One region of the Paraburkholderia sp. RL17-381-BIF-C genome, then DNA from elsewhere that is predicted to be linked to it. Evidence: predicted binding sites of a transcription regulator. Region 1 holds the regulator's gene; the other holds the start of a gene.
What was found. Region 1 encodes HrcA, which represses chaperone genes, less so after heat shock. Its sites were predicted from a motif close to TTAGCACTCNNNNNNNNNGAGTGCTAA; they were not measured.
Positions count from the first base shown of each region.

Region 1 (11,878 bases):
TGAAAGGTCCGACGCAGCACGATGTGGTCGCTTCCGCTCACAGGCCGGACCTGCCCGGTTTCGTGAGGGTCGGCGGATTCGTTTCGCTCGGACATGCTGCGGCGGGTGGGCGTATGGTAGTTTTGCGAATTAACGACGAAATGTAACACACGGAATAGCGTGGACGGACTTCCTGCAAACCCTGTCTGCGCGCCGTCTCGCGACCTGCGCGAGGCTGTCGCGCCGTGTGCTGCTGCGAATTGAACCAAGCTGATCAAGCAACGAGCGAGCCAGACCCTTGATGACAGACGCCACTCTCCTGAGTTCCAGCTATTCACACTACGCGGCGCGCGCCGCGGCGGCCCGCCCGCAACTCGTCGCGCAGGTGGCGGCGCTCGCTTCCTTGCCGCTGACCCGAGACCGTATCGACGCCCGTTTCGACGCATTGTGCGCCGAGGCGGCTGGCGCGACCGGTGCGCCATTGAGTGAAGATGCACTCAAACGGGCGCTGCGCCAGTTGCGCACCGAGGTGTTTTGCGCCGTGATGGAGCGCGATCTCGCCGGCGCGGCGGATGTCGCCGAAGTCACCGGCACGATGACCGATCTGGCCGAGACGACGATCCAGCGCGCTCTCGCCGTCCTGTCCGCCGAACTCGAAGCGCTATACGGCGAGCCACGCGGACCGCACGGCGAGCGGCTCGCGCTCGGCGTGGTAGGCATGGGCAAGCTCGGTGGCCGCGAACTGAACGTGTCGTCGGATATCGACTTGATCTTCATTTATGAAGAGGACGGCGAGACTGCGGGCGGCCAGCGTTCTCCGATCGCCACCCAGGACTTTTTCACACGCCTCGGCAAACGCCTGATCGGCGCCCTCGCCGAAGTCACCGCCGACGGCTACGTGTTCCGGGTCGATATGCGGCTGCGGCCGAACGGCGATTCGGGGCCGCTCGTATGCAGCCTCGGTATGCTCGAAGAGTATTTCTACGTGCAGGGCCGCGAGTGGGAGCGCTACGCGTGGATCAAGGGCCGTCTCGTGTCCGAAGGCACGAGCGACGCGGCGCAGCGGCTACAGAAACAGCTCGACGCGATCGTTACGCCGTTTGTCTACCGCCGCTATCTCGATTTCGGCGTGATCAGCGCGATTCGCGCGCTGCATCTGCAGATTCGCCAGGAGGCGCAGCGTCGCGCGTCCATGCGGCCCGACAAGGCCGACGACATCAAGCTCGGGCGCGGCGGCATCCGCGAAATCGAATTCAGCGCGCAGGTATTCCAGTTGATCCGTGGCGGCCAGGACGCGGGCTTTCGCGTGCGGCCGACCCTCGCCGTGCTGCGCCATGCGGCGACGCACGGGCTGATCGACACGTCGGTCTGCGTGAAGCTCTCGCAGGCTTATCGTTTCTTGCGCGAACTCGAACACCGTCTGCAATACCGCAACGACGCGCAGACCCATGCCATGCCGGTCGCGCCAGAGGAGCGCGCGGCGCTCGCCCACGCCATGGGCTGCGACGATTACGCCGCGCTGATGGCGAAGCTCGATGAGCATCGCGAGTTCGTCGAACAGCAGTTCGATCAGATTTTCGCCGACAAGGTGAACGGTCGCGACGGCTGCGGCGCACCCGAAGACGGCGCTGCCGCATGGGTCTGGAGCAGCGCACTCGCCGACGACAGCGCCGACGAAGTCCTGCAGGCGCGCCTGATCGAACTCGGCGTGGCCGAGCCGGGCGAACTGCTCGCGCGGCTGCGCGCGGTATGGCAGTCGTCGCGTTACGCGGGGCTGGCCGAGCGCAGCCGGCAACGCTTCGACATCGTCGCGCAACGCGCGCTCGAAGCCGCGCGCACACTGGAGCCCGCCGCGCGGCGCGGCGATACGGTGGCGCGCTTCTTCGACCTGCTGGAAGCGGTCAGCCGGCGCGGCGCGTATCTGGCGCTGCTGACCGAATATCCGCAGGCACTGCACCGCGTGCTGTCGGTGCTCGGCGGATCGCGTTGGGCGGCCGGTTATCTGATCCGCCATCCGCAATTGCTCGACGAGTTGCTCGACGACGAAGCGATGGATAGTCCGTTCGACTGGCCCGAATTCAAGCGCACCTTGCGCCTGCGTCTGGCCGCCGCCGACGGCGTGGAACAGCAGATGGATCTGCTGCGCCACGCGCACCAGGCCGAGGTGTTCCGCATTCTGCTGATCGATCTGGCCGGCAAGCTGAGTGTCGAGCATGTGAGCGACCGGCTGTCCGAACTCGCCGACGCCGTGCTCGACGTCACGCTCGAAGCGGTCTGGAAGCAGTTGCCGAAGCGCCATCGCGAAGTGCCGCGTTTCGCGGTGATCGCGTACGGCAAGCTGGGCGGCAAGGAGCTGGGCTACGCATCCGACCTGGACGTGATCTTTCTCTACGACGACACCGACGACGCCGCAGCCGACGTCTACTCCACCTACACCCGGCGCCTCATCACCTGGCTTACGACAGCGACCGGCGCGGGCACGCTGTTCGACGTCGACTTGCGGTTGCGGCCGAACGGCGAGTCGGGCCTGCTCGTCACCGATCTGGATGCGTTCCGCCGCTACCAGTTGCGCGAGGGCGACGCGGCCAATACGGCGTGGGTATGGGAACACCAGGCATTGAGCCGCGCCCGTTACTGCGCGGGCGACGCCGAGATCGGCGCGAAATTCGAGGCCATCCGCGAACAGGTGCTGACCACGCCGCGCGAAGCGGCGCCGCTCGCGAAGGAGATCGTCGAGATGCGCGAGCGCGTCGGGGCGGGGCATCCGAACCATACGGCGCTGTTCGATCTCAAGCACGATCGCGGCGGGATGGTGGATATCGAATTCACCGTGCAGTACTGGGTGTTGCTGCACGCGGCGAGCGACCCCGAGCTGATCCGCAACACCGGCAACATTGCGCTGCTACGGGAAGTGTCGCGCTTCGGCCTGATGAGCGAGGCGGAAGCGGAGACGGTCGGCGCGGCATATCGCACTTACCGCAAATTGCAACACAAGCTGCGGCTGGACGGCATGGAGAAGGCGCGCGTCGAGCCGGCGCTGGTGGCCAACGAGCGTGAAGCCGTGCTCGGGTTGTGGAAGCGCGTGTTCGGGTGAGGGCGCGCGGATTGATCGGCTCGCGGCGACGGGGGGATGCCCCCCGGCTGATCAGCAATTAGGCTGCCAGCATTTCCTTCGCGTGCTTGCGGGTGGTCGGGGTGATCTCCAGGCCGCCGAGCATCCGTGCCACTTCTTCGATGCGGTTCGCCTTGTCGAGCGAAGTCACGCTGCTGACCGTGCCGCCTTTGCCATTGCCCGCTTTGGCCACCTGGAAATGGTGGTCGCCGCGCGCGGCGACTTGCGGCAAATGCGTGACGCACAGCACCTGGCGCTGCTGGCCGAGCTGATGCAGAAGCCGCCCGACTACTTCAGCGACGCCACCGCCGATGCCGGTATCCACTTCGTCGAAAATCAGCGTGGGTGTCGGGCTGGCGGCGCTCGCGATTACCGCTAACGCGAGGCTGATACGCGCCAGCTCGCCGCCCGAGGCGACCTTCGCGAGCGGCCGCAGCGGCACACCCGCATGACCGGCGACCCGGAACTCGACCTGTTCGAGCCCATGCGCGCCACCTTCGGGCAGCGGCACCAGCGCGACTTCGAAGCTGCCGCCTTTCATCGACAGTTCCTGCATGCCGGTGGTGACTGCCGCGCCCAGCGCCTTGCCGGCCTTGGCGCGCGCCTTCGACAGTTTCTTTGCCTCGGTCAGGAAGGCTTCTTTGGCTTTGGCCTCGGCGGCGTGCAGGCTGTCGAGGTCCGCGGCGGCGTCGAGCGCGGCCAGTTGCGCGCGACGCGCCTCGTGTTCTTCGGGCAGCGTTTCCGGCTGCAGGCGGAATTTTCGCGCGGCCGAATGCAATGCATCCAGACGCTTTTCGACCTGCGCGAGCCGGTCCGGGTCGAGTTCGAGCTTTTGCGCGTAATGGCTCAACGAATAAGCCGCTTCCTGCAACTGGATTTCGGCCGGTTCCAGCGCGGCCAGCACGTCGTTCAAGGCCGGATCGATCTCCGCCAGATCGCGCACCTTCGACACGATCGAGGACAGATGCGTGATCATGGCCTCGTCCGATTCGGACAGCGCGCCGAGTGCGCCTTGCACGCCGTCGATCAGATTGGCCGAATGCGACAGCCGCCGATGCTCGGCGTTGACCTCTTCCCACTCGCCCGGCTGCGGCGCGAGCTTGTCCAGTTCGGTGAGCTGCCAGGCGAGGCGCTCGCGTTCCAGTTGCAGTTCACGGTCACGCGTTTGCGCATGCTCGACCGCCTGAACCTTCTCGCGCCATGTGCGCCATGCCCGCGTGACGATGGCCGCCGTGTCGGACAGGCCGGCGTGGGTGTCGAACAGTTCGCGTTGCGCGTCGGGGCGCATCAGCAACTGGTGCGCGTGCTGGCCATGAATATCCACCAGCATTTCGCCGACCTCGCGCAACTGCGCGAGCGTCGCCGCCGTGCCGTTGATGAAGGCGCGCGAGCGGCCGTTGGCATCCACCACGCGCCGCAGCATGACGGTGCTGCCGTGATGGCCGTCGGCGCCGATTGTGCCGAGCGCCTGCTCGTCGAGCCAGTGCTCGACCTGCGCATGCGTTTCGAACTCCGCGGTGATGTCCGCGCGGCTTTCGCCCGTGCGCACGACGTTCGCATCGGCACGGGCGCCGAGCGCGAGCGCCAGCGCGTCGATCAGGATCGACTTGCCGGCGCCGGTTTCGCCGGAGAAAACAGTGAAGCCGCTGTCGAATTCGAGATCGAGCGCGGCGACGATGACGAAGTCGCGTATCGAGAGGTGGCGAAGCATGGAGGTCGTCTGGTGAGCTGGGTAGTCAGGGTTCGGCAGCGGCGGCGTTCGCGTTCCGGGTGTCCTTGCCGCTCAGGGCTTGGGGTCTTCTTCGTGCGACGGGTATTCGTTCCAGTGCAGCTTCTTGCGCAGCGTGGCGAAGTAGCTGTAGCCGACCGGATGCAGCATCGGCACCGTATGACGCGAGCGGCGCACTTCGATCGTGTCGCTCAGTTCGAGCGAGGTGAACGACTGCATGTCGAAATTGACGTTCACTTCGCGGCCCGAGACGATCTGGATGCTCACCTTGGAATCGTCCGGCAGCACGATCGGACGGTTCGACAGCGCGTGCGGCGCGATCGGCACCAGCACGATGCCCTGCAACTGCGGATGCAGAATCGGCCCTTGCGACGACAGCGCGTAAGCGGTCGAGCCGGTGGGCGTGGCCACGATCAGGCCGTCCGAGCGCTGGTTGTACATGAAGCGGCCGTCCACCGAGACATGCAGTTCCGCCATGCCCGAGAAGCCGCTGCGGTTGACCACTACGTCGTTGAAGGCCAGTGCGTGATAGATCGGGTTGCCGTCGCGCATGATGCGCGCTTCGAGCAGCACCCGTTCTTCGCGCTCGAAATTGCCGGACAGCATTTGCGGCACGATCTCGCGCATGTCGGAGATCGGAATGTCGGTAATGAAGCCGAGCCGCCCATGGTTGATGCCGATCAAGGGCGTGCGATACGGCGCGAGCTGTCGGCCGATACCGAGCATCGTGCCGTCGCCGCCCAGCACCACGGCCACGTCGGCGCGCGCGCCGATCTCGGCGGGACGCAGCGCCGGGTAGTCGGTGACGCCGATCTCGGCAGCGGTGTCGGCTTCGAACACGACCTCGAAGCCGCGCTTCGCGATGCACAAGGCGAGCGCGGTCAACGGCTCGGCGATACCCGGCGTATTGTTGCGCCCGACGAGCGCGACGGTCTTGAACTGGCTGGTCACTTGCATGCCGGCATTACACCATAGGTAGGGCCTGAAAAGAACCGTAGACAGACCCGGTGACGGGCCGGCGCGCGCGGGCCGCCAGCGCCTCTCGCGATTATCGTTAGAATGGTGAAGCCTTGATGACATGCGCGCCGGCTAAAGTGCGGCGGGGTGCCGCCAGCCGGGCCGCCCGGAAGGCGGCCCGCAAGGTGCTCCGCAACGCGCCGGACTGAACGCCGGCCAATGATGTGCCGGACCGAAGGCAACGTGCCGCAGCGGCAAGCGGTGGCGCGTTCGTCAGGGATGGGCGCCCCTAGCGCTCGCGGTAGTCGTGCCATTGAGCTAAAATTTTCCGTCATGCTAGATCCTCGCGCACAAACCCTCCTCAAAACGCTGATCGAGCGCTACATCGCCGAAGGTCAGCCGGTCGGCTCGCGCACGTTGTCGCGCTATTCGGGCCTCGAACTGAGCCCCGCCACCATCCGCAACGTCATGTCCGACCTCGAGGACCTGGGGCTCGTGATCAGCCCGCACACTTCCGCGGGCCGCATTCCCACGCCGCGCGGCTACCGCCTGTTCGTGGACACCATGTTGACGGTGGAGTCCGCCGCGGACGAAGAAGCCGTGATGCGTACCGTCAAGACCACGCTGAAGGCAGGCGAGCCGCAGAAAGTCGTTGCTGCCGCGGCGAGTGTGCTGTCCAACCTGTCGCAGTTCGCCGGCGTGGTGCTCACGCCGCGGCGCAGCCACGTGTTCAAGCAGATCGAGTTCATGCGTTTGTCCGACAAACGCATTCTGCTGATCATCGTCACGCCGGAAGGCGATGTGCAGAACCGCATCATGGCGACCCAGCGCGATTTCTCGCCGTCGCAACTGGTCGAAGCCTCCAACTACATCAACGCGCACTTCGCGGGCCTCTCGTTCGACGACGTGCGCCGCCGCCTGCGCGAAGAAATCGACGAACTGCGCGGCGACATGACCACGCTGATGCACGCCGCCGTCACGGCCAGCACCGACGAAGCCGACACGGGCGAGACCGTGCTGATTTCCGGCGAGCGTAACCTGCTCGAAGTGGCCGACCTCTCGTCGGATATGGCGCGCTTGCGCAAGCTGTTCGATGTGTTCGACCAAAAGACCAGTCTCCTTCAATTGCTCGACGTGTCGAGTCACGCGGCGGGCGTGCAGATTTTCATTGGCGGCGAGTCGAATCTCGTGCCGATCGAGGAAATGAGCGTGGTCACCGCGCCTTACGAGGTGAACGGCAAGATTGTCGGCACCTTGGGCGTGATCGGACCGACCCGCATGGCCTACAACCGCGTGATTCCGATTGTGGACATTACCGCGCGCCTGCTTTCCCTCACGCTCAGCCAACAGTAAATAGCTTTCTTTTCGACTCCTCGCCGCGCCGGTTCCTGCCGCAAATAATGCGTCACGGCGCGCGGCTTGCCAATTGGCCGAATGGCCAGGGGTGTCCGGCGGACCGGTGCATGAAGCTCGCCGCTATAATGGTTCCCACTTGAACCGCCACTCCGCCTAACCGGTTACTTCTGCTGCCTATGCGCTTCGACCTCGAGCGGCCTTCACAGAACGCCACATCACACCGCGTCGCCGTGCTCCTGATCAATCTCGGCACGCCCGACGCGCCGACGCCGCGTGCGGTTCGCCGCTATCTCGCGCAGTTTCTTTCCGATCCGCGGGTGGTCGAAATTCCGGCGCTGCTCTGGCAGATCATCTTGCGCCTGTTGATTTTGCCGTTCCGCGGCCGCGCCTCCGCCAAGAAATACGCCACAGTGTGGATGCCCGAAGGCTCGCCGCTGCGCGTGTACACCGAGAAGCAGACGGAAGCCTTGCGTCATCTGCTGCAACTGAACGACTACACGGTGCTCGTCGACTACGCGATGCGTTACGGCACGCCGGGCATTCCGGCCATGCTGAACCAGCTCAAGCTGGCGGGCGCCGAACGCGTGCTGCTGATGCCCATGTATCCGCAGTATTCGTCGTCCACCACGGCCACCGCGTTCGACGACGCCTTTTCGGCGCTCAAGCGCATGCGCAATCAGCCGGAAATCCGCACGGTGCGCCAGTACGCCGATCATCCGGCCTACATTGCGGCGCTCGCCGCGCAGGTACATCACTATTGGCATCAGCACGGCCGGCCGGATTTCGCCTCTGGTGACAAGCTGGTGCTGAGCTTTCACGGCGTGCCCAAGCGCACGCTGGATCTCGGCGACCCATACCACGAGCAATGCCAGCAAACCGGCGCGCTGCTGATGCAGGCACTCGAACTGACGCCGGTGGAATGCCGCATCACGTTCCAGTCGCGCTTCGGCAAGGCCGAGTGGCTGCAGCCGTACACCGCACCCACGCTCAAGGAGCTGGGCTCGGCGGGCGTGCGGCGTGCTGATCTGTTCTGTCCGGGCTTTACGGCCGACTGCCTTGAAACCATCGAGGAAATCGGCATGGAGGTGCGCGACGAATTCCTGCACGCGGGCGGCCAGGATTTCCATCGGATTCCCTGCCTGAACGCCTCGCAGGCGTGGATTGCCGCGTTGGGCGAAATCGTTGCGCAGAATTTGCAGGGCTGGCCGGTGCAGGCGCTACCGGTGCCGCACACGACAGGAGCTTGAGCAGGCTCATGAATTACAGGATTTCAACCGAAGCCGGCGCCAAGTTGCGCATCGACAAATGGCTGTGGGCGGCGCGCTTCTTCAAGACGCGTTCGCTCGCGGCGGCGGCCGTCGAAAAAGGACATGTGCGCATTGACGGCGCCAGCGTCAAGCCGGCCAAAGACGTGCGGGTCGGTGACCTGGTCGAGATCGAGATCGAACGGATCGTGTGGCAAGTGGAGGTGCTGGGCGTGTGCGACGTGCGCGGCCCGGCGAGTGTCGCGCAAACGCTTTATGCGGAAACCGAAGAGAGTAAGTTGAAGCGGCAGGTCGAACAGGAGCGGCGCAAGACGTATCGCGAGCCGGCGGCCGCATTACACGGCCGACCGACCAAGCGCGACCGGCGCACTATCGACAAACTTTCAGGTGGGGATTGAACAGTTGTTCCATGGTCGCGTGCACGCCACCATATTCGGTAGTGTGATCGTTGACAGCCCCGGACATGCAGATGGTCGTGGTGCCCGCAATCAGAACCAATGCGACCACCGAGATTGCAAAGGTCAGTTTCACGGTACTCCCCTCGGGAAGGTTCAGGATAAAGACGGGCGAATCGGGTGAAATTGCAAGATATCGGAAAGGATTACGTCAGATTAGGGTTAACGCGTCTTTTCCGATGCTTTGTTGGAGCATAGGCCACTTGCCGCCCGCACTCAATCTCAATCTGATTGCGTCGCATTAATGGTTGTAACCAGGCATTTCCGCTGCCCGGCCGTGGTGCGAAAAGATCCGGGAGAACCGCTTGAAATGGTTCTTTCCGGCCTCATCTGCCGTGTTGATTTGCGGTGACTCGCGAAGTTGTCTGTCGCGATTTTGCAACGCACAAACCGCACCAGGCTTAATGCGCTGCCGCCGCCCTCGGCTTTTACCTCGCTTTCACTTTTTAACGACTTTCAGCGACATGGAAAACACGCAAGAGAACCCGACGAGCCAGAATTCCAAGCCCGCCGACGAAACCGCGCGCCAGGCCGCCGAGGCCGCGGCACCTCAGCAGGAAGCCGCTGCGAACGCGGCGACCGACTCGCCGGCAAGCGCCGAGCAAGCGGCACTGGCCGAGGCTCAGGCAAAGATCGCCGAGTTGCAGGAAAGCTTCCTGCGGGCCAAGGCTGAGACCGAAAACGTGCGCCGCCGCGCTCAGGAAGACGTCGCCAAGGCGCACAAGTTTGCGATCGAGACTTTTGCCGAGCATCTGCTGCCGGTGATCGACAGCCTCGAAGCAGCTGTCGCGCACTCCACCGACGATCTGCCGAAAGTGCGCGAAGGCGTCGAACTCACGCTGCGCCAGCTCACTGGCGCGCTGGAAAAGGGTCGCGTCGTCGCCCTGAATCCGGTTGGCGAGAAGTTCGACCCGCATCGCCATCAGGCCATTTCCATGGTTCCGGCCGACCAGGAGCCGAACACCGTGGTGGCCGTGCTGCAAAAGGGCTTCGTAATCGCCGATCGCGTGCTGCGACCGGCACTCGTGACCGTCGCGGCCCCGAAGTAAGCGCGACGAGGCGTTCAGAAGCCGTTTAGTCTGGCAGGCGTCGCCATGGCCAATATTCCCGTCGACGCCACCGCGTTCGCGGCCTTCGAGATGCAGGCGCTCAGCGCGGAGTCATTCGACGCCGGGCTCGCCGGAGCGGGCGATGAACTGGCCGTGGTGTTTTTCTGGGGTCTCGACTGCTTTAACTGCGAGATTGCCAAGAAGGCCATGCTGGCGCAGCCGGACGCGATTCGCGCTCTCGGTCTCAAATGGTTTCACAGCAACGTTTACGAGCATCGCGAACTGGGGCGGCGCTTCACGCTGCACGGCGTGCCCACATGGTTCTTTTTTTACCGCGGCAAGCGGCTCGGCCGGGCAACCGGCTGGCATGGCCTCGGGCAGTTCCAGGCCGCGGTTGCGGCCGCACGGGAAAAAATCCGGGTGGCTGATGCTGCAAAAACCGCCGGCCCGCAAGCCGATGGAACAATTTCGGGCGAAAGTTCGCCCGATTGAAAAAAATTAAAGACCGCATCGTAAAAGAGGTCTTGAAAACGATGCGGACGCACTTATGTTGAGTGCAGGTAGGAATTGAGAGCGGATCGCCTTACCGCCAGCAGGGCAAACAAGGCGCTTCCCGCAGCGATCAAAGTCAGGAGATTAGTAAAAATGGGCAAAATCATCGGCATCGACCTCGGCACGACCAACTCGTGCGTGGCGATCATGGAAGGCAATTCGGTCAAGGTGATCGAGAATTCGGAAGGCGCGCGCACCACGCCGTCGATCATCGCTTACATGGAAGACGGCGAGATTCTCGTCGGCGCGCCTGCGAAGCGTCAGTCGGTCACGAACCCGAAGAACACGCTGTACGCGGTCAAGCGCCTGATCGGCCGCCGCTTCGAAGAAAAAGAAGTGCAGAAAGACATCGGCCTGATGCCGTACAAGATCATGAAAGCCGACAACGGCGACGCATGGGTCGAAGTGCGCGATCAGAAGCTCGCTCCGCCGCAAATTTCGGCGGAAGTGCTGCGCAAGATGAAGAAGACCGCTGAAGACTACCTCGGCGAGCCGGTCACGGAAGCCGTGATCACGGTTCCTGCGTACTTCAACGACAGCCAGCGTCAGGCCACCAAAGACGCAGGCCGCATCGCCGGTCTGGAAGTGAAGCGGATCATCAACGAACCGACCGCAGCCGCTCTGGCATTCGGTCTGGACAAGGCCGAAAAGGGCGACCGCAAGATCGCGGTGTATGACCTGGGCGGCGGTACGTTCGACGTGTCGATCATCGAAATCGCCGACGTTGACGGTGAAATGCAGTTCGAAGTGCTGTCCACGAACGGCGATACGTTCCTGGGCGGTGAAGACTTCGACCAACGCATCATCGACTACATCATCGGCGAGTTCAAGAAGGAACAGGGCGTCGATCTGTCGAAAGACGTGCTCGCGCTGCAGCGCCTGAAGGAATCGGCTGAAAAGGCCAAGATCGAGCTGTCGTCGAGCCAGCAAACCGAAATCAACCTGCCGTACATCACAGCCGACGCGTCGGGTCCGAAGCATTTGAACCTGAAAATTACGCGTGCGAAGCTGGAAGCGCTGGTTGAAGAGCTGATCGAACGCACCATTGAACCGTGCCGCGTGGCAATCAAGGACGCAGGCGTGAAGGTCGGCGAAATCGACGACGTGATTCTGGTCGGCGGTATGACCCGTATGCCGAAGGTGCAGGAAAAGGTTAAGGAATTCTTCGGCAAGGACCCGCGCCGTGACGTGAACCCGGACGAAGCCGTGGCCGTTGGCGCCGCGATTCAAGGCCAGGTTCTGTCGGGCGACCGCAAGGACGTTCTGCTGCTCGACGTGACCCCGCTGTCGCTCGGCATCGAAACGCTCGGCGGCGTGATGACGAAGATGATCAACAAGAACACCACGATCCCGACCAAGCACGCACAGGTCTACTCGACGGCTGATGACAATCAGGGCGCCGTGACGATCAAGGTGTATCAGGG
Region 1 is NZ_JARESX010000059.1:11,733-23,610, reverse strand. It holds gene P0D70_RS27635 (YhdP family protein) at 1-95, opposite strand, end outside; gene glnE (bifunctional [glutamate--ammonia ligase]-adenylyl-L-tyrosine phosphorylase/[glutamate--ammonia-ligase] adenylyltransferase) at 281-3,073, shown strand; gene recN (DNA repair protein RecN) at 3,132-4,802, opposite strand; gene P0D70_RS27620 (NAD kinase) at 4,875-5,777, opposite strand; gene hrcA (heat-inducible transcriptional repressor HrcA) at 6,111-7,130, shown strand; gene hemH (ferrochelatase) at 7,310-8,380, shown strand; gene P0D70_RS27605 (RNA-binding S4 domain-containing protein) at 8,389-8,796, shown strand; gene P0D70_RS27600 (hypothetical protein) at 8,768-8,929, opposite strand; gene grpE (nucleotide exchange factor GrpE) at 9,318-9,902, shown strand; gene P0D70_RS27590 (thioredoxin family protein) at 9,948-10,394, shown strand; gene dnaK (molecular chaperone DnaK) at 10,548-11,878, shown strand, end outside.

Region 2 (11,878 bases), on a different contig from region 1:
GCGCGCGACGCCGCCACGCGAGCCCCAGCGCGTCGGCCAGCAGCGCGACATGGCCGAGACCCAGCGCGCACGCGGCGGAGCCGAGACGGTAGGCGGCGTCGCCGGCTTGCAGCGCTTCGCTGGGGTCGGCCTTCTCCGGCTGGTCGGCCGCACGGGCATGCTCGGTCAGCGCGGCGATCGAGGCGTCCGCCGTCTGCAGAAAATCTTCGTACGCGTTCGCATTGACGGTCAGCACGCCCAATTCGCGCGTCAATGCGCTGCGGGTCGCGCTGATCGCCTGCGCCTGTACTGCACCCGCCTCCCAAAGCATTTCCGATGCCTGGGTGCCCGCGACGTGCCAGTCCACCGTCAAGCCATAGTCGTGCAGCACCTCGACCTGATCGGCGTCTTCCGCCGCGGCGCCAAACAAGGCGTAATCGCGCCACAGCAGCGCGAGCGTGGCGCGCACGAGAGAGCGTGGCGCAAGCTGGATCCCGCGCGCATGATCGGCCAGCGCGAGATTGCAACGCGCGTAGAAACGCCGCGCGTCGGTTTCCGCCGCGGCCCGGCCGCTGACCCGCAAGGCCTTGGCGCAGGCCTTGGCGAGGCGCCAGAAATCGTAGGGGTCCGGGCCGGCCAGTTCGCTGAAAACGGCGTCCAGTTCGTCGAGCGCCGCGTTGGTGACGGCAAGCGCCGCCGCACTGCCGGTATTCGCCTGCGAGCGCAGCACCGGCAAGAGCGCGCGCTCATAGCGTGCCCGCAGATGCGCCAGTTGGTCAGCGGACTGCGCGTGAAGCGAGACGGGCGGCACCGGCCGCGCGGTCAACGCAAGATCTTCGAACGCGACGGTAGTGCCGGGCGTGTGCTCGGACAGGTGCGTGCAGAGTGACCGGTAATGGTTGAACAGAACGGGCGAACAGGACAGCTCGCGCAGATTGTGACGCTCCAGCGCGCCGCGGAACTCGCGTAAAGCCGCGCCGAAGACGGGCCGCGCGCTTGCCGCGTCGGACGGGTCGCCCTCCGCGAGGGGAGAAAGCCGCACCAGCGCGTCGGCGAAGCGCTGCGCGCTGAGCCAGCCGGCTCCACGCAATGCATGTGATGCACGCAGCAGCGCCGAAGTGCTCTCGCTGTGCTGTTCGAACGCCAGCAGCGCCTCGGCCAGGGCGAGTTCGGCGGGACGGACGGCGCCGCCGCGCGGATTCGGCAAAGCGTCGAAGGAAACGGGTGCAGCGGATCGAAGGGTCATGGGCAGGCGACACGAAGCTGACGGGCCGTCGCTTCGCGCCGCGCGCCGACTGATCGGCTAACGCGCGAACCGGCGACAGGACAATGACAGACTAACGTTGCGACACGGCGCGCCCAGGGACGTTCCGTATCGACGCATTGGGGCACACTTCAGAGCACGCCTCGCGCGTTCGATCCGGCGCGACGCGCTGGCCGCGAAACACCTGCCAACGCCGCGCCGCAGACACGCGGCGCGCCCCCCAAGGCCGACATGCCGGCCGCCCCCGAACTTCAGATCTGGACCATCTCGAAGTCTTCCTTGCGCGCACCGCACTCCGGACAGGTCCAGTTAATGGGAACGTCTTCCCAGCGGGTGCCCGGCGCAATGCCTTCGTCCGGCAAACCGGCTTCTTCGTCGTAAATCCAGCCGCAAATCAGGCACATCCAGCTTTGATATTCCATTCTTGTGTCGCGTCGTAGAGTCCGTGGAAACGGGAGCCATGATGGTACCGTGTTGCCGCCCCAATGCCTAGCAATCAGAAACGCGCAATCGTAGCCTGCGACGGCCTTTGACTATGCCGTCTGCGTCGGCCGCCACGGTGATTGCGGCGCGATGCCGCGCGCGTGCCGCCGCCCGCTTGCCGCAATGCGTCGCAGAATGCGAAAAAACGCCCCGGCGGCGGTTTAGGCCGCATAATTGAGCTGATTGCGCACCCTCTGCGCCCAAATTCAGCTCTTTTTTGTCAATCTTCATGCCCAGCGATACGCCTCCGATCGTCCTCACCTTCGGCCTTTCCGATCCCACCGGCGGCTCCGGCCTGCAAGCCGACCTGATGACCCTTGCCAGCATGGGCTGCCACGGCGTCTCCGTGCTGACGGGCTACACCGTGCGTGACTCGGCGAGCTGCGACGAAGTTACCGGGCTCGACCCCGAAGTGGTCGCGACCCAGGCCCGCATGCTGCTCGAAGACATGCCAATCGCCGCGTTCAAGGTGGGGGCCTGCACTCGCGCGGAAGTGGTGAGCGCGATTGCCGAAGTCGTCGCTGATTACGACGATATTCCGCTGATTCTCGCCCCCGACTTCACGCTCGACGACGAGCACGTCCTCTCCGCTGACGAACTGCGCGAAGCAATCGCCGATCTGCTGGCGCCGCAAACCACCTTGCTGGTCGCCGACGCGGCCACGCTGCTCGCGCTCGCCCAGCCGGACGGCGACGCGGAGGCGCCAAGCCTCGACGCCGCGATCTCGCATCTGCTGTCGCAAGGCTGCGAATATATTCTGTCGACGGAGACCGGCACGCACCGCCACGTCAACACGCTTTTCAGCGAAGACGGCCAGTTGCGTCAGGACATGTGGGACCGTGGCAGCCACCGGATCATGGGGCTGACGGATACGTTGGGCTCGGCGATTGCCGCGTTGCTGGCGAACGGCCAGGAGCCTGCTGAAGCCGTGCGCGAGGCGCAGGAGTATTTGTACCAGGCCGTGCGCAACGCGTTCCGGCCGGGCATGGGCGCGTATATGCCGGACCGTTTCTTCTGGGCCCGCAGCAGCGACGACGATACGCCGCCCGCGGCGGGCAAGGACGCGGCGCCGGGCGAAGCGCGGCATTGAGCGCCAGCACGCGGCTCGCCGGCCGCGTTCAGTAATCCGGGCGCCTAAGTCTACGGCGAGCGCCCATAAAAAAACCCGCATTGTCTGCGGGTTTTTTCTTTTGGGAAGCACCCCTCGCGGCGCGCTTCCCCATGTGTTCCCAACCGGGCCTCGAAACGAGGCCCGATCCGGAATTACATGTCCATGCCCATGCCGCCCATGCCGCCGGGCATGCCGCCAGCCATCGGTGCATCTTCCTTCGGCAGTTCGCAAACAGCTGCGTCGGTCGTCAGCAGGAGACCTGCGACCGAAGCTGCGTTTTGCAGCGCCGTGCGCGTCACCTTCGTCGGGTCGACAACACCGGCGTCGACCAGGTCGACGTACTCGCCGGTTGCTGCGTTGTAGCCGTAGTTGCCTTGGCCAGCAGCAACTGCTGCCACCACGACGCTGGCTTCTTCGCCACCGTTCGTGACGATCTGACGCAGCGGCTCTTCCATCGCGCGCAGCACGATCTTGATACCTGCGTCCTGATCGGCGTTAGCGCCCTTCAGGCCAGCGATAGCCGTACGTGCGCGGATCAGCGCGACGCCGCCACCTGCCACGATGCCTTCTTCCACAGCTGCGCGCGTTGCGTGCAGTGCGTCTTCGACACGTGCCTTCTTTTCCTTCATTTCGACTTCGGTCGCAGCGCCGACCTTGATCACTGCAACACCGCCTGCCAGCTTGGCAACGCGCTCTTGCAGCTTTTCACGGTCGTAGTCCGACGTTGCTTCTTCGATTTGCGTGCGAACTTGCTTCACACGTGCTTCGATGTTCGCAGCTTCGCCAGCGCCGTCGATGATCGTGGTGTTTTCCTTGCCCACTTCGATACGCTTCGCCTGGCCCAGTTCAGCCAGCGTTGCCTTTTCGAGCGTCAGGCCGGTTTCTTCAGCGATGACTTGACCGCCGGTCAGGATCGCGATGTCTTCCAGCATGGCCTTACGACGATCGCCGAAGCCCGGAGCCTTGACAGCAACAGTCTTCAGGATGCCGCGGATGTTGTTCACAACCAGCGTTGCCAGTGCTTCGCCTTCGACGTCTTCTGCGATGATCAGCAGCGGACGGCCAGCCTTAGCGACTTGTTCCAGGACCGGCAGCAGATCACGGATGTTCGACACCTTCTTGTCGTGCAGCAGCACGAACGGGTTCTCCAACACGGCGACTTGCTTGTCCGGGTTGTTGATGAAGTACGGCGACAGGTAGCCGCGGTCGAATTGCATACCTTCGACAACGTCCAGCTCGTCTTGCAGCGACTTGCCGTCTTCGACGGTGATCACGCCTTCCTTGCCGACCTTGTCCATCGCTTCAGCGATACGATCGCCGATCGACGAGTCGCTGTTTGCCGAAATCGCGCCAACTTGTGCGATTTCCTTGTTGGTCGTGCACGGCTTGCTGATCTTGCGCAGCTCTTCGATTGCGGCCGTCACAGCCTTGTCGATACCGCGCTTCAGGTCCATCGGGTTCATGCCCGATGCAACGTACTTCATGCCTTCGCGGACGATCGACTGAGCCAGGACCGTTGCGGTCGTGGTGCCGTCACCTGCGTTGTCGCTGGTCTTGGAAGCCACTTCCTTGACCATTTGCGCGCCCATGTTCTGGAGCTTGTCTTTCAGTTCGATCTCTTTCGCGACCGACACACCGTCCTTGGTGACCGTCGGGCCGCCGAAGCTGCGTTCCAGCACAACGTTGCGACCCTTCGGGCCCAGCGTGACCTTCACAGCGTTCGCGAGGATGTTCACGCCTTCAACCATCTTGGCACGGGCGGAATCACCGAATACGACGTCTTTAGCTGCCATCTTCTAACTCCTTGAATTCTTTGGGATATGACCGGGAAAAGTAGCGGGTTGCGCTTACTTCTGCACCACGGCCATGATGTCTTCTTCGCGCATCACGAGCAGTTCGTTGCCGTCGACCTTGACGGTCTGGCCTGCGTACTTGCCGAACAGGACGCGGTCACCAACCTTCACGTCGAGTGCGATCTGGGCACCCTTATCGTCACGCTTGCCCGGGCCGACTGCCAGGATTTCGCCTTGATCCGGCTTTTCCGCTGCGGCTTCGGGGATCACGATGCCCGACGCAGTCTTGGTTTCTTGATCCAGACGTTTGACGATCACGCGATCATGCAAAGGACGAAGGTTCATACATACTCCTCTCTTGATTGAGACTGAAGAACGCTGAGAAAACCCGGCTGGCTGAGCCAACCGGCGATGTTGTTAGCACTCTCGTGCAGCGAGTGCTAATTATATGGACGGGTGGTGACAAATTCAAGAAGGGAGGGAGCGGAGATTCAGTTAACTTTGAACGCCGTTCGCTGAGCGTGCATTCCCAATGCACATCCGGACCGCGCCTCGACCGGCGATTTTCCGCTAAAACAGAGACTTAGGAACGAATCGTTATCACCCGTATCGCGTGAGCAGTGCAACGCAATGCCCTGACTAACTGCATTCGACCGCGCGTTACGGCGGCTTCCCCAGGGAAAGCCCTAACCAGGTCGTACGCAAAGCTCCCCGCCGGCACGGCAGTCGCTTCAGCCGTTCGACGCCGCAGCATTGTGACGATTGAATGGAAGGAGACGCAACATGGAAAACTTACGGGAAAAGTGGCTGACGCTTTCCGCGCTGGCTTTGTTGCTCGCTGGCTGCGCGGCGGGCAGCAGCCCGCAAAGCGAAGCGCATCTGAGCACATCGCAATGCCGCGACCTGGCCGCGCTCAAGAACAACGCCCCTCCGACCCTGGAGCGAAACCGCAGCGAACTGGCTGCTCTCAGGAAAGCGGGCTACGACCCGTCACCGTGGTTCGACCCGCACTACCCGGAGGATCTACAAGCGGCACAGCGCCAGGTCGACAGCTGGTTCCAGGCGGAATGCCCGCAGGCGCCGCCCGCCTGACGGTCAGTTCATTTGAGCTCTAGTACACCCGACGTGCTTTGGCCAACCTCGCGAAGCGAAAAGTCTGTCCTCCAGGACGCTTAACGGCTGTTCGCCGACGCGAAGTGGTTCGCTCACCGCAGCAGGGTCATCTGCACGACTTTAGCGATGACCAGGCACACAGCGACGATGAGATAGCCGCGCAGCACACCCATCCAGATGCGGCTGGACAACGTCAGCCGCGGCGCCGGCAACTCGTTCAACGGTGGCATGCGCCACGTGTCACGCGCCTCCTTCGGATCGCCCGGCACGTCGCCGTGAGTTTCGCCATCCGCCGGATCCTGGCGAAGCTTGCGAAACCCCGTCGTGCCGGCATAGCCCGCGATCGCAAGCAGCGTGCCCCCACCGAGCACCTCAAGGATGGTCTGGCCGGAGATATCTGGGTACATGACCGAAGCGGTGAGGATAATCGACAGCATCACCAGAACCCAGATGACGGCGCCCGTGAACAGGTTCAGCTTCCTCGAATTGACCCACGGACCCAGCACGGCCTTGTCGTTACACAGAAGCAGCAGGAACACCGTCGCACTGGGGAGCAACACGCCAGCAAGCGTTTGCACGGCTTCAGTCAGGAGTCCGAGCGGGCTTCCGGGAATCAGAACGAGCGCCGCAGCCAGCATGACAATGCCGAAGTACACCAGGTAAAAGCCCTTCGCGTCCGTCACGCTGCGGTGAAGCGAGTGGCGAATCTTGAACACGTCGCCGATGGCATATGCGGTCGATAGCGATACCGCCGCCGCGCCGATGATGCAGGCATCGAGCAGCGCCACGGCGAAGATGACAGCCGCCGTGCGCCCCACGTATTTGTCCAGGCCGGCGATGACGCCACCCGCGTCCGTGAAATTGCCAAACTCGGGCTTCCCGGCAAACAGCGCGGCACAGAACGAAATCATCGCCACCGCACCGATCAGCACGAACACAATGCCAATCCACAGGTCTGCTTTTTCGTACTTCATGAAACGCGGCGTGATGCGTTTGTCGACTATGTAGCTTTGCTGGAAAAACAGCTGCCACGGCGCGACGGTAGTACCGACAATGCCGATGACGAGCAGCATCACGTCGCTCAGTTTCGAGTGGGCAGGCCAGTTGGGAATCAGGAAGTCTCGCGTTATCTGGGCAACCGGCGGGTGAACCGACACCAGCACGGGCACCAGCAACAGACTCAGCAGGCACAGCACCAGGGCGAAGCGTTCGAAGCGCCTGAAATTGCCTGTGCTGACAGCAGCCATGGTCAGCGCCGCAGCAATGCAGACGCCCAGAACCTTGGAGACGCCGAAGAATTCGAGCACGAAGGTGATGCCGATGAACTCGGTCACGATAGTGAGCGCGTTCAGGATGAAGAGGTCGACAACGCTGAACGCGCCCCAGAATTTACCGAATCGTTCGAAGATGAGGCGCGCGTGGCCGACACCAGTGACGGCGCCGAGTCGCAGCACCATCTCCTGGTTGGCGAAGAGGACTGGCACCAGCAGCAGCATGGTCCACAGCAAGGTGGTCCCATAGTTCTGCCCGGCCTGGGTGTACGTACCAAAGGCGCCGGCGTCGTTATCGCCGACCATCACGATAAGGCCGGGGCCGAGAATGGCAAGCAGCGTACGCAAGCGTGCCCACCAGTTGGTGCGTGGCGCAGTGTCGTGGTGGGCGATCGTGCCCAACGCACCCTTGATGTCGCCAATGTGCGCAGAGTCGAGCACGGCGCTGCGTGGCGGTGAAACGTTAGCTGGAGTGGCCATTTTGTTTTCTTTCCCGATTCTGATTATCAAAAGGAAATTGCGCGCCTCGGCCATACGTCTGGGCGTGCACCGTCGAACGACGGAGCCGCGTGGGTATGGCGGAAATAGCGCAGTGGATTACGAAACGAGAGCTTTGAGGCGTTGCCAGAATGCAGCGAACCTGTGCGATTCATTGGCATGCAGCGCCAGCATGGCGTCGTAGTGGACGCGTGACTCTTCAACGTGCGGCAGTTTCGACAGAAGGAGGCCGAAGTTCATGATATTTCTCCAGGCGTTGGCTCAACGCGGTTCTCGGAAAGCCAGCGGACATGGAGGTCGGGCGCACTATGCGCGCATCGACGAACGTCTACTCGCTTTCCTCAGGCAAAGGTAAAGGTGAGTGGCATAAGGGATAACTGTCACTGTCCGGCATGGCGGCTCCTTATCGGCGATCTGGTACGCGTGTTTGCGACACGCGTGCTTATCCACGCGTTGGTTCTCGCCTGAATCGAACAGGCACGAACGAACGCTGCCACGAGCCAACGCTCGCGGCGCGGTGCCATATAGACGCGCACAAACGCTGCGTCCACATGGCGCTAATCAAGGTGCACGGGAGAGGGATACTACGGCGCGCACCGTCTGCCTGAAGGCAAGACGGCGGCTGGGAAAAGAGAGCGCGGACGTCCTGCCGGTCAGGCAGCGAAACTATTCGAAGGTCGACTACTGCAGGTGTCCAAGGCATTAACCCCGTTTGTGAAGATGCGCGAATTTTAGGCGGCGCCTTAATCCAAAGTCAACATGATTTGCTAAGCACCACCAATATAATTTCCCCGCACCACTCAGCCTTTCAGAATGACAGGAACGACAGGCATACGAAAGAAAATACCTGCTTCTGCGGATGTGAAGCAGAACCGTTTGCCCGCTGTATTGGCGGCAGATTCGAAGTGCGCTTTTCGTTACGGTTTTTTTACTTGCGGTTTGCCACGCGTGCCGAATACAATCCGCCCGTCTCATCGAAAGGAGTCCCCCGTGGACACATGCTCTAGTAGTGAAAGTACGCTGCCGGCCCAGGCCGGCGTAGTCACCGCGAGATAGCCGCCGCAGGATCACTCCTTCGCCGCTAACTCGCTTTTGTCGGGTTAGCGCGCTTCATTTACTGACTGGCTTTGCGCCGGTCTGTCAGTAGCACGCTCCCTTTGTTTGGCCGCTTATCGCAAGTCCGCTTGCGAGACGCAGTCACGTCGTCACACGTCGCCCGGCTTGGCCGGGCAGGACGGGGGTGCGCTTATGTTCATCAAATCATTCGTTACGTTTTTCGGCAGCGGCATGCCGGGCCGAAAAAATAGCCGTGCGTTCCGCACTTGGGGCACCTACACAGGCAACTCCCTAACGCCTATCGGGTACGCGATTGTCGCCGTCACGGTCGCTGCTTTTGCGTTGGTCGCGATGCTATGCACTTCCTCTGTCGGCAATGAACTGGGGCGCTCGTTACGGCTGAGCTGGTGGTTCTCCTGAACCAGGCCCGGTCACGGCCCTGTCTCACATCGTGCGTCATATCGATCAAATAAGCGGACTGATCCGCCTGACAATCTCGACTCCACCTGTTATGAAGAAAACCCTCAAGACCACATTGCTGATGTGCGGCGCGCCCCTCAGCTTGACCTGCCTGCTCTCTCTGGGCATTGTGCAGCCCGCGCTGGCCCAGGCGAGCGGCGAAGCCTCGCCTGCCACGACGCCGGCCGAGTCCGCGCCGTCGTCTTCGCCGCTCGCAACGGACGCGACTCAGGCGGAACAAACCCCGCCGGCGCCTACCGGTTTCTGGGACCGTGCGGCACTTTTCGGTGACATGGGTGGCTTGCGGCCCTGGCTCGGCGACCACGGTGTGACCTTAAGTCTGCAAGAAACCAGCGAGTACTTGAATAACCTCTCCGGAGGCGTCAAACGCGGTGGCGCCTACGACGGGCTGACGCAACTTGCTGTCGTGGTGGATACGCAAAGGGCGTTCGGGCTGCCGGGTGGGACGTTCAACGTTTCGGCACTGCAGATTCATGGCACCAACCTCACCCAGCGCAATTTGCTGACGCTGCAGAGTGCGAGCGGCATCGAAGCCGATGCGACGACCCGCCTGTGGGAACTCTGGTATCAGCAATCGCTATCCGGCGGCAAGGTGGATGTCAAAGTCGGTCAGCAAAGTCTCGACCAGGAATTCATGGTGAGCCAGTTCGCGACGCCGTTCATGAACGCGACATTCGGATGGCCCGTGCTCCCCTCGGTCGACATGCCGGCGGGTGGCCCGGCTTACCCGCTTTCGTCACTGGGTTTGCGGGTACGCGCCAAACCGTCCGACTCGTGGACAGTGTTGGCCGGCGTGTTCGACGGTAATCCCGCGGGCAGTGATGTCGGCGACCCGCAGAAACAGAACAGTCACGGCACGAACTTCAACCTGCACAACGGCGCGCTGTTCATTGGTGAAGTGCAGTACGCGCTCAACCCGGCACCGTCTGACCCTTCTGACCGGAAATCTGCCGGCCTCCCCGGCACCTACAAGCTGGGCTTCTGGTACAACACCGGACAATTCGCCGACCAGCGCCTCGACAACACTGGTGTGTCGCTTGCGAGCCCGGCGACCACGGGTGTCCCGCAGCCTCACCGGGGCAACTACAGTTTCTACGCCGTTGCCGACCAGATGATCTGGCGCCCGAGCGCGGACAGTCCGCAATCCGTCGGCGTGTTTGCCAGAATCATGGGCGCGCCGGGTGACCGTAACCTGGTTGACCTTGGCGTGAACGCCGGCGTGACATTGAAGGCGCCGTTCAAAGGACGCGACAACGACATGGTTGGGTTGGCGGTGGGCTACGCGAAAATCGGCTCACACGCGCAGGGCCTTGCCAGCGACACGGCCTCTCTGACCACGCCGGGTTATCCGTCGCGCAGCGCCGAGACCATCATTGAGGCGACCTACCAGTTTCAGGTCACACCGTGGTGGCAGATGCAGGCCGACTTCCAATACGCGTTCCGTCCGGCGGGTGGCATCCCGAATCCGGAGAAACCTTCGGAGCGGGTCGGCAATGAAGCGGTCGTGGGCGTGCGCGCCACTATCGTGTTCTGACCCGCTGCAATTGGGACCTTCCGCGTTGTACGAAACACTCGTGAGGGTCCAGAAGGATGACACCCCAAAAGCACGTGCACGACGACCTGGCCAGGCCGGAGCGCGGCCGTCGCCAGGGAAATCCCTTGGCAATCTGAAAACGAATGACCGCGTTCCTCATAACGCTTTCAAAGCGGGCAGCAGCCGGTCGAATTCGCGCCTCACCACGCCGTAGCATTCGCACACACGTTTTTCGAGTCCCGGCCTGTCCAGCACCTCGATATGACCATGGCTGTAGCGAATCAACCCCGCGTCCTGCAATTTCAGCGCGGCCTCGGTGACGCCGGATCGGCGCACGCCCAGCATATTGGCGATCAGTTCCTGCGTCATCTTCAGTTCGTTTGAAGAGAGGCGGTCGATGCTGAGCAGAAGCCACCTGCACAACTGCTGATCGATCGAGTGGTGTCGATTACAGACTGCCGTCTGCGCCATCTGCGTGATCAACGCCTGCGTATAGCGCAGCAGGAGGCGCTGCACAGGGCCGGCGCGATGAAATTCTTCTTTCAGTATCTGGGCGTCGAGGCGATAAGCCTTGCCTGCGCTTTGTACGACTGCCCGGCTGGGTGTGGTCTCGCCGCCCATGAAAAGCGCGATGCCGATGAGCCCTTCATTGCCGACGATCGCGATTTCGGCGGATGCACCGTCCTCCATCACATACAGCAGCGACACGATACAGGTGGTCGGAAAATAAACGTAATTGAGCCGATCGCCCGATTCGTAGACGACGTTGCCAAGCGGCATATCCACGAGCACCAGATGCGGCGCCAGTCGCTCCCACTCGAGGTCAGGCAGCACGGCCAGCAGATGATTTTCGTTTTCTTGATGACCTTGGGCCATTTCGCACTCTCCGCAGCTCGCCCGGAACCGCGCCGCTTTCGCCGACGATTTCCTGACGGTAAATATCGATAGAAGGAGGAATGCTCCAACGCCTTGACGGACAGTGCCGAAGCACGAAAACGGGCGGCAAGCTTCACGCGCCCGAAGTCTGGCCCATATGTAATGGATTATAAGTCGCGTCGAGATGACGGCGCAGATCCGCGCCCTGGCGTGACACCGCATGACGGCGCAACCGTGGACGCGCATCGCACGAACTTCGAGAATGACGCCCCCGTTCGCCTGTCAACCTCAGTTCACAGGCTGAAAAGCGATCGCGCGCTTCACTTATACGCTGACATAAAAAGACCTGCTGCCAGACGTGACTACGCGACGATCGGCAGCTTGAGCGTGAACTCACTGCCTTGCCCCGGACCTGCGCTC
Region 2 is NZ_JARESX010000034.1:8,152-20,029, forward strand. It holds gene P0D70_RS21035 (FimL-related protein) at 1-1,225, opposite strand, end outside; gene P0D70_RS21040 (rubredoxin) at 1,495-1,665, opposite strand; gene P0D70_RS21045 (hydroxymethylpyrimidine/phosphomethylpyrimidine kinase) at 1,956-2,816, shown strand; gene groL (chaperonin GroEL) at 2,990-4,630, opposite strand; gene groES (co-chaperone GroES) at 4,685-4,975, opposite strand; gene P0D70_RS21060 (DUF4148 domain-containing protein) at 5,414-5,722, shown strand; gene P0D70_RS21065 (NRAMP family divalent metal transporter) at 5,836-7,494, opposite strand; gene P0D70_RS21070 (hypothetical protein) at 7,612-7,752, opposite strand; gene P0D70_RS21075 (carbohydrate porin) at 9,080-10,582, shown strand; gene P0D70_RS21080 (Crp/Fnr family transcriptional regulator) at 10,739-11,458, opposite strand; gene P0D70_RS21085 (sensor histidine kinase) at 11,821-11,878, opposite strand, start outside.
Region 2: the regulator HrcA is predicted to act here: its motif matches at 5,048-5,074, upstream of groES (co-chaperone GroES).